One region of the Qipengyuania thermophila genome, then DNA from elsewhere that is predicted to be linked to it. Evidence: predicted binding sites of a transcription regulator. Region 1 holds the regulator's gene; each other region holds the start of a gene.
The links. The regulator LexA, encoded in region 1, represses DNA repair genes until DNA is damaged. The targets are predictions, from matches to a motif close to GTTCCNCNCTTGTTCT.

Region 1 (3,276 bases):
GAGCCGCTGCATCATCGGGCGGGGCGCAACATGGTCGCGCTGTTCACCACCGGCCTCGTGATCGAACTGGCACTAATGCCGATCGTGCTGTTCCATTTCCAGCGCGCCGGCCTTTACGGCGCGCTGGCAAACGTCGTGGCGATCCCGCTGGTGACATTCTGCGCCATGCCGTTCATCGCGCTCTCGCTGCTGCTCGACGTCGCGGGGCTGGGCGGGGTGACATGGCCGCTCGTGCAGTGGTCGCTCGACACGCTGCTCGGACTCGCGCATTTCACCGCCGCGCAGCCTGGCGCCGCCCGCCTGCACCCGCACATGGGCGTTGGTGTGGCCCTGACCTTCGCGGCAGGGCTGGCGTGGCTTGCCCTGTGGCAGGGGAAGGTCCGGCTGTTCGGTCTGCTGCCGGTGGCGCTGGCTGCCACAGCGACCGTGATGATGTCGCCGCCCGACCTGGTGGTCACGGGCGATGGCCGCCACGTCGCGGTGCGGAGCGACACAGGGGAACTCCTTACGCTGCGGAACACGCGGTCCGACTACGTTGCCGAGCATCTGACCCGTCTCGCGGCTGTGGACGGCACGATGTCGTCCCTGACGCAGTGGCCGGGCGCGCGGTGCAATGCGGATTTCTGTGCCGCCGAGCTGCGCCGCGACGGACGCGTGTGGACGATGCTGCTCGCCCGCTCGGACCACCGCGTCGACGCCGACGCGCTTGCCGCCGCCTGCGGCGCAGCGGACATCGTTGTCGCGCCCCGACGCCTGCCGCGCTCCTGCCAGGCCCGCTGGCTGACGATCGACCGGCGCATGCTTGAGCGCACCGGCGGCGTGGCCGTGCACCTCGCGCAGAAGCGGATCGTTCAGGTCCGCACGCCCGGCGCCGCTCACGGATGGAGTGCGCCCCCAAGCGCACAAGGTCAATTGTAGCGCCGCAGCAACCCTGCCAGCCGTCCCTGCACCTTCACCTGATGCGGTTCGTAGACCTGCGGAGAATAGCTGGCGTTGGCGGGATCAAGCCGGATCCGGCCCCGTTCGCGGCGAAGATACTTCAACGTCGCTTCCTCGTCGTTCACCAGCGCCACAACGATTTCACCGTCGCGCGCGGTGTCGGTGCGCCGGATGAGAGCATAGTCACCGTCGAGAATGCCGGCCTCGACCATGGAATCTCCGGCGACTTCAAGGGCGAAATGCTCGCCGGGGCCGAGCAGCGCTGCCGGAACGCTCAGACTCTGGCGGTCCTCGATCGCCTCGATCGGCACGCCGGCCGCGATCCGCCCGTGCAGCGGCAGTTCGATGGTGTCGTTCGCCGGCTCGTGGCGGATGTCCCTTGCACCCTTCAGCACGGCCGCAGGGGTGGCCGCTCCGGCGCGGGACATCTCCGGCATCCTGAGCACCTCGAGCGCGCGCGCCCGGTTCGGCAACCGTCTGATGAATCCGCGCTCCACCAAGGCGGTGATGAGGCGGTGAACTCCCGACTTGCTCTTGAGGTCGAGCGCCTCCTTCATCTCCTCGAACGACGGCGACACGCCGGTCGCGTCTAGGCGACGCTGGATGAAGAGGAGAAGTTGGTGCTGTTTGGCGGTCAACATCAGTCGTGATCTCCAGTCGTCCGGCCAGGACTGTGCGCCCACACGCACCATCATGCGAACGAATGAAGAACAACTAAGCAACCATCGGCGTGAGGTCAAGACAAAGCAACGAAACGGGGCCGGACTGCCGCAGCCAAAGATCGGCTGCATTGGCCTCGCGTGCTGCCGTGCGTCCTTAGCCGCGCAGCAGGCGGGTGGTTGCGGCTGCCAAATCCGCTTGGCGCATCAGCGCTTCCCCGACGAGGAAGGTGCGGACACCCGCATTTTCCAGGCGTTTGAGGTCGGTGTGCGCGTCGATGCCGCTCTCCGCGACCACAGTGCGGGTGGATGGAACCAGAGGCGCCAGCCGCTCCGTCACGCAGAGATCCGTCTTGAACGTGCGCAGGTCGCGGTTGTTGACGCCGATCAGCGGGCTGCGCAGATCAAGCGCGCGGGCAAGCTCGTCCGCATCGTGCACCTCGACAAGCACGTCCATCCCATGCTCTTCCGCCGCATCTTCGATCTCGTGCATGGTCGTCTGGTCGAGAGCGGCGACGATGATGAGGACCGCGTCCGCGCCGAGGGCGCGGCTTTGCGCCACCTGCCACGGATCGACGAGGAAGTCCTTCCGCAGAACCGGCAGACCGCATGCCGCCCGCGCCCCGCGCAGGTGGTCGTCCGCGCCCCCGAAGTAGGAACGGTCGGTCAGCACCGAAAGGCAGGCCGCTCCGCCCCGTTCATACTCCCTTGCATGCGCTGCGGGGTCGAAACGCTCGCGGATTACGCCCTTCGAAGGGCTCTTGTGCTTGATCTCGGCAATGAGGCCGTAGCCGTCCTGCGCAGCCGCCCGGAGCCTCCTGGCAAACCCCCGCGGCGGATCGGCGTCCGCACACCGCCGAGCGAGTTCGCCGTATGGCTGCCGCGCTCTGGCTTGCACAACCTCCTCGCGCTTGGTCGCACAGATTTCGCGCAGCATGTTCATGGCGCGACATCCCGCGCCAGATCGATCCACTGGTCAAGCAGCCGGGCGGCTCTTCCGCTGTCGAGAGCGTCCTCGATCATGCTGCGCCGCTCGGTCCAGCCGTCTCCGCGTCCGGCGACGGCGAGGGCGGCCGCGCCGTTGAAGACGATGGCGTCGCGAAAGGCATCCTTCGTTCCGGCCAGAACCGCGCGCAGCCGCTCGGCGTTGTGACGTGGATCGCCGCCCCTGATGGCCGTGACCGGCGTTCGGGGCAGGCCGACGACGCCGGCGTCGAGGCGTCGCATCTCGAACGAGGAGCCGCGGACCTCGGCAACCTCGTTGCCACCGGCAAGGCTCAATTCGTCCAGCCCCTCGTCGCCCGACACGATCATGGTGAAGGCGCTGTTCAGTTGCGCCTGCGCTTCGGCGTAGATGGGCACATAGGCCGGGCGCGCGATGCCGATCAGCTGCCGCTCGACCCCGGCCGGGTTGGACAAGGGACCCATGAGATTGAAGATCGTCCTGCGGCCCAGCCGGCGGCGGATCGGCTGGATGCGGCGCATCGCGGGGTGATGGTTGGCGGCGAACAGGAAGCAGATGCCGAGGCTGGCCAGCGACTGTTCGGCAGAGCGACCGGCGGCATCCATGTCCAGACCAAGCTGCTCGAGAGTGTCCGCCGCGCCCGATCGCGACGAGGCAGCCCGGTTGCCGTGCTTGGCCACCGGCACGCCCGCCGCCGCCACGGCGAGACTCACC
Region 2 (3,276 bases), on a different contig from region 1:
CCGCGAGGCATGTTTCGGCAAAGACGGTCTTTCCACCGCCGGTCACAACCGACACGACGCCCTTTCGCTTGTCGCGCCACTTTTGGCTCGCAGTCTGCTGCCACGCGCGAAGCGAGTATTTGACCTTCCAGCCAGCACCGGGCGGCGCGCTCATGGCCGGACCTTCCTTGGTCTGCCAACTGGGCGCTTGACCGGGGAAGCTGCCACCGCTTTCGCGGATTGGCCGCCGGTTGCATCAAGTTGGTCGGTGGTCCTGTCCGTCCAGTTCGCACCGGGTCGCGCGATGCGGTAGCTCACATTTTCAGCGTTACGATTGGCCACGTTTGGCGGAAATTCGTCGGTCAAAAAGCGGCCGACTGCACCTTGAACGTAATCGCGTCGCAATTCAGCGCATATCCAGCGCCGCTTCAATCGTTCACAGATTTCGCCAGTAACACAGCTCCCTGCAAAGGGGTCGATCACAAGATCATTTTCGTCTGTGAGCATTCGAACGAAGAACTCGGGCAACTCAACGGGAAAGCGGGCCGGGTGCGGCTTGATGTCATTTGCCCGGCAGTAGCGCAAATAGCTGCTGTTGCTCTCGGTGTTGGCGACAGCGATCAAGTTTGGTGGAATAGCTGCGCCATTATCGGTTCCAAATTTTTGGCTGATGTCATGACCCGAAGGCCGCATTTTCGGCTGATATCCATTCTTCAGCAAGTCTTTCATGTGATCGCTGTACGGCTGCAGAATGCGCTTGTTGCTGGCCTTTGGCCACGGCGTTTTCGACAGCCACCAAACTTTGTTGATGGCGTCCTTCACGCGGATGCGCCGGACAGTCACCCATTCGGCCGGGGTCGGCAGCTTAGCCGGATTCCACCAATAAAAATCTTGCGCTAGGTGGAAGCCGAACTCTTCGCAGAGCATGATGAGAAGCTTGAAGTGGTAAAGGTGACGCGTTGGCAATCCCTTGTTCCAAGTGCCGCCGATGTCGATTACAAGACTGCCCGTGTTCTTTAAAGTCCGGTGTAGTTCCGTGGCGAATGGTCGAAACCAGTCGATGTAATTGTCGGCTTGGACGTTGCCGTATTCCTTTTCACGTACGAGACCAAAGGGCGGGCTTGTGACGAAAAGATCGACGGATGAGGCGCGCAGATTGGAAATCAGGTGATACGAATCGCCATGAAAAATGCGCCCGTGTGCGCCTTCGTGAAACCATTCAAAGCGATCAAACAAACCTGCCACGCGGCCCCCCCTGCGCGCCAGCGGGGCGCGCGGTTTCTAATTCGACAAAATACTCCTTACGAAAGTCGGAGCTGTAGCCAAACAGTTTGTTGCTCGCGCGCCGGACACGTTGGCGTTGGCGGATCGCAGAACGCAAACGGCTGCACGCAGGTTGGCAAGTCTCCTGCTCCTGCCTAGCCCAGTCCACCAACAGCGCGGGAGTCACACATCAGGCAGAAAGACCCCTAAGAAGACCCCTTTCGGCCATCCGGAAGTGTCTAGCTCGTGGCCGCTGTGGCGGAAGTCACTGAAATTATGGCGCACCCGACAGGATTCGAACCTGTGACCTCTGCCTTCGGAGGGCAGCGCTCTATCCAGCTGAGCTACGGGTGCCGGTGAGGGCGGTGCTCTAGCAAAGGCGGCGACGCCGCGCCAGCGGGATTTGGGCACCGGGGGGCGCGTCATTGCTGCCTTGCTTTTGTTCCCTCTGTGTTCCAGGGCGGGAGGCATGCTCGAGACGCCCCGCTCCTCCGCCACCGTTTCCTCCGATGAATCACATCGGCGCGACCTGCCCGAAGGGGGCGCGGGAGCGGTCGACGCGCTGCGCGTGGCGCGCGGCATCGCCCGGCTGTTCGCCCGCAACGGCATCTGGTGCCTGCCGGAAATGCCGCTGCGCAACGGCCGCCGCGCCGACCTGATGGGCATCGACCCGAAAGGCTGCGTCATCATCGTCGAGATCAAGGTCAGCCGCGCCGATCTTCTGGGCGATTGCAAGTGGGCCGACTACCTCGCGTACTGTGACCGCTTCTACTGGGGATTGCCGCCGACGCTGTGCCGAGGGCCGCTGGACGATGCGGCGTTCCTGCCGGAGCGGTGCGGAACCATCGTGTCCGACGGCTATGACGCGGAGATCGTCCGGCCCGCCGCATCCGTGCCGCTGGCTCCGGCGCGGCGGCGCAAGGAGGTCGAGCGCCTCGCCCGCACGGCGATGCGGCGGCTGTGCTTTGCCGCCGATCCCTCCTGCGCCGAGCATGGCGAGACGGGCTGAGCAAACTGGCGGCGGCGCGCCGGGCGACCGGGCGGCGCGGCCCGCCACCGCCCCAGCCTCCGTCTTCAGTTTAACCTCGCGTCCATCGGCCGCGGCGCATAAGGCTGAGCCGTGATGTCGACGCCGGCTGCCCTGCTCGTGGCTCTGCTTGCCACCACAGTGATTGTTGCGGTCCGCTATCTGCTGGTCAGCGGTGCGCTGCACTGGCTGACTTTGCGCCTGCGGCCGGGCCATGTGGCGGACCTCGGCGCGCAGATCCGCCGCGAGATCGGCTGGTCGATGAGCGCCGCCGCGATCTACGGGGCGCTCGGCGGGCTGATGCTGTGGGCCTGGCACCACCTTGGGGCGACGCGCATCTACACCGACTGGAGCGCCTTCCCCTGGTGGTATGCGCCGCTCTCGCTGGCCGTCTATCTTCTGGTCCACGACACGTGGTTTTACTGGACCCACCGGCTGCTGCACCGGCCGGCGCTGTTTCGCCGTTATCATGCGGTGCATCATGCGGGACGCCGGCCGACGGCCTGGACGGCGATGAGCTTCCACCCCGGCGAGTCGCTCGTCGGTGCGGCCATCCTTCCCGCGCTGGTGTTCGTGGTGCCGGTCCACGTCGCGGTGCTCGGGCTGGTGCTGACGATCATGACGGTGTTTGGGGCCACCAACCACCTGGGCTGGGAAATCTTTCCGGGGCGCCTGGTGAAAGGACCGGTCGGGCGATGGGTCATCACCGCCAGCCACCACCAGCGGCATCACGAGAACTACCGCTGCAATTACGGCCTGTATTTCAGGCACTGGGATCGATGGTGCGGAACCGACCGGGGGTTGTCGGCCGCCCTCGGGGAGGAGAAGGGATGAACTCGACGACACGCGCCTTTATCGCGCCCGCCGTTCTGGCGGCGACACTCCTTGCAGCGCCCGCCACGGGTCACGCGCCGGCACCGCCTGCCATGGCGGGCAGCGGCCGGGTGGAGGTGGCGGTCAGCGACCTGCGTTCGGCCAGGGGCAGCGTCATGGCTTGCCTCACCGGA
Region 3 (3,276 bases), 180 kb from region 1:
GGTGAGTGCCGACGGGATCGTCCTCGCCAGCACGCCCGGCCTGTCCGAGCGGGCGCTGGGCGATCGCAAGGCGCCCGCATCGGGGCAGGAGTTCGTCAGCCTGCTCCGCATGGACGAACGCGACCGCCTCTTCTTCGCACGCGAAGGACAGCAGGGATCGCCGCAGCAACTCGTTCACGTGCCGCTCGACGAGCCGCAGCCGGAGCACGCTGCGGGACACGAGCCCAGCCCCTCGCTCATGCTGCTGATCGACAGCGCCGTGGGGATCGGCGGCGGGCTCGAGCTGAATGCGCAGGCCGCGCTCCCGCAACTCGATGCCCTGCTGTCGGCGCTTTCGCTTGGTCTGGCAATGACGGATCGCGACGGCCGCTTCATCTTCGCCAACAAGGCCTTCATGCGGGCCACGGGGCGGTCAGGAGGAGATTTGCCGGCCTATCCTTCGGATCTCGTCATCAAGGAGGACAAGGGACCGCTTGCCGATGCGGTGCGCCGCTACGCGCGCGGCGCGGCCGCCAGCGGGGATCTCGCCGTGCGTCTGGCCAACGAGCCGGAGGAGCCGGTGTCCATCGGACTGGCCGGGCTGCGCGGGATCGGCGAGGCGGCCGTGCTGCTGTCGCTGAGCGACTCGACCGAGGAGAAGCGCCTTCGTCGCCAGGTGACGCAGGCGACAAAGATGCAGGCCGTGGGGCAGCTGGCGGGAGGTGTCGCTCACGACTTCAACAACGTGCTGACGGCGATCATCGGGTACTGCGACCTCATGCTGCTGCGCCACACCCCGGGCGACAGCGATTACGACGACATCCAGCAGATCAAGGCGAACTCGAACCGGGCCGCATCCCTGACCCGGCAACTGCTCGCATTCTCGCGCCAGCAGACGCTGCGGCCCGAGGTGCTGCAACTGCCCGACGTGGTCAGCGAGGTCAGCCAGTTGCTGAAACGGCTGATGGGCGACCGGATCGTCTTCAGCGTCAGTCATGACCGCAACCTCGGCGCCGTCCGCGCCGACCCCCAGCAACTCGAGCAGGTCATCATCAATCTGGTCGTGAACGCGCGCGACGCGATCCAGTCGCGCGGCGAGGGCAGCGGCAAGATCAGCCTGGCGACCCGCCGGGTGACGGCGGCGGACGTGCAGCGGATGGGCATCGACATGCTGCCGCGCCACGATTTCACCGCTCTCGTGGTGCGCGACACGGGCGGCGGCGTACCGCCACGCCATCTCAACAAGATCTTCGAGCCGTTCTTCACCACCAAGGAGCAGGGGAAGGGCACGGGTCTGGGGCTGTCCACCGTCTATGGCATCGTCAAGCAGTCGAACGGCTGGATCTTCTGCGAGAACATCACCGGTCCCGACGGCGAGCCGACCGGGGCCTGCTTCACCATCTACCTGCCTGTCTATGACGGGCCGGACGCGGTGCGGCCGCCCAAGGAGCGCGAAGGCGAAGAGGAGGCAAGCGCCTGGGCGGGCGGCGGGCGGCTGCTGCTCGTCGAGGACGAGGACATGGTCCGCGCCGTGGCCGAACGGGCGCTGACGCGGGCCGGATACATCGTGACGACCTGCAGCGACGGCGAGGAGGGGCTGGCCGCCGTGGCGAAGGGCGGCGAATTCGACCTGGTGCTGTCCGACGTCGTCATGCCCGGTCTCGACGGACCGGCCATGGCGCGAGCCATCCGCAAGGTGCGGCCGCACCTGCCCATCCTGTTCATGTCGGGCTACGCCGAGGAACAGCTGCGCCGCGACATCGACATCGAGGACATGCACTTCATCCCCAAGCCTTTCTCGGTCCAGCAGATCAGCACCAAGGTGGCGGCGGTGCTGAAGGCGCACCGCACTGTGGTGACTCACGAAGGTCACGAAGCGTAAAGCACGTCGGTAGAGCGGAATTTGACGATGTTCTCCTCTTGTTCTCGTGGCAGCGGTGCTTATAACGGGCGCGTCAGGAGCAGCTGCGCGATGCCGCTGTTCAAGCAACGGAGCGCATGGCAATGGCAGCGTCGGGTTTGAAGCTCGTGGACAGCAAGGAACAGGCATTGGATCGGCAGAAGGCATTGGACGCGGCGCTGGCGCAGATCGACCGCGCCTTCGGCAAAGGTTCGGCGATGAAGCTGGGCAGCCGGGAAACGATGCAGATCGAGGCGATCTCGACCGGCTCTCTTGGTCTCGACATCGCCCTTGGCATCGGCGGTCTGCCGCGCGGGCGGATCATCGAAATCTACGGTCCGGAAAGCTCCGGCAAGACCACGCTCGCGCTGCACGCCATCGCCGAGGCGCAGCGCAATGGTGGCACGGCGGCCTTCGTCGATGCCGAACATGCGCTTGACCCGGTCTACGCCAAGGCACTCGGCGTTGACATCGACGAGCTCATCGTCTCGCAGCCGGACACGGGTGAACAGGCGCTGGAGATCACCGACACGCTGGTGCGGTCCAATGCCATCGACGTGCTGGTCGTGGACTCGGTCGCCGCCTTGGTTCCACGGGCCGAGATCGAGGGCGAGATGGGCGACAGCCATGTGGGTCTGCAGGCGCGCCTTATGAGCCAGGCGCTGCGGAAGCTGACCGGCTCGATCAGCCGTTCGCGCACCATGGTCATCTTCATCAACCAGGTGCGGATGAAGATTGGCGTCATGTACGGCAATCCGGAAACGACCACCGGGGGCAACGCGCTCAAGTTCTACGCGTCGGTCCGGCTGGACATCCGCCGCACGGGACAGATCAAGGACCGCGACGAGATCGTCGGCAACACGACCCGGGTCAAGGTCGTGAAGAACAAGGTCGCTCCGCCCTTCAAGCAGGTCGAGTTCGACATCATGTACGGGGAAGGGATTTCCAAGCTCGGCGAGATACTCGACCTCGGGGTCAAGGCCGGAGTGGTCGAGAAGTCCGGCTCCTGGTTCAGCTACGACAGCACGCGCATCGGCCAGGGACGGGAAAATGCCAAGACCTTCCTGCGCGACAACCCCGAGATTGCCGCCCGGATCGAGGAAGCGATCCGCGGCAAGCGGCAAGAGGTTGCGGACGAGATGATGACGAGGCCCGGCGCCGACGACATCGACGAGGGTTAAGGCTGCTGGCGCGGCGCGGCGCCTCGGGTGCCCTGCCGCGCCGGCGGACCGGCCGAGGCGAGGCGTCACCTGCCGCCCTCCGCGGTTCTGACAAGATCCGAACATTCGAGCGCCTTGCCGCTGGCAAGGCAATTGCCTAGGTCCGGGCGATGACCTCGACCAATGACATCCGCCGATCGTTTCTCGACTACTTCGTGAGCGCGGGACATGCGGAGG

Region 2: ETO60_RS02785 (MmcB family DNA repair protein) is a predicted target of LexA. The motif match lies at 1,684-1,699, and genes of this name have one in related genera.
Region 3: recA (recombinase RecA) is a predicted target of LexA. The motif match lies at 1,891-1,906, and genes of this name have one in related genera.

What each region holds. Positions count from the first base shown of each region.
Region 1 covers NZ_SDSI01000002.1:614,167-617,442, reverse strand. Annotated here, with positions in the region: gene ETO60_RS07290 (ComEC/Rec2 family competence protein) at 1-918, shown strand, start outside; gene lexA (transcriptional repressor LexA) at 909-1,580, opposite strand; gene trpC (indole-3-glycerol phosphate synthase TrpC) at 1,756-2,541, opposite strand; gene trpD (anthranilate phosphoribosyltransferase) at 2,538-3,276, opposite strand, start outside.
Region 2 covers NZ_SDSI01000001.1:594,628-597,903, reverse strand. Annotated here, with positions in the region: gene ETO60_RS02800 (DEAD/DEAH box helicase) at 1-154, opposite strand, end outside; gene ETO60_RS02795 (DNA-methyltransferase) at 151-1,224, opposite strand; tRNA gene ETO60_RS02790 (tRNA-Arg) at 1,520-1,596, opposite strand; gene ETO60_RS02785 (MmcB family DNA repair protein) at 1,712-2,251, shown strand; gene ETO60_RS02780 (sterol desaturase family protein) at 2,366-3,103, shown strand; gene ETO60_RS02775 (DUF2141 domain-containing protein) at 3,100-3,276, shown strand, end outside.
Region 3 covers NZ_SDSI01000002.1:789,198-792,473, reverse strand. Annotated here, with positions in the region: gene ETO60_RS08090 (response regulator) at 1-1,861, shown strand, start outside; gene recA (recombinase RecA) at 1,984-3,060, shown strand; gene alaS (alanine--tRNA ligase) at 3,210-3,276, shown strand, end outside.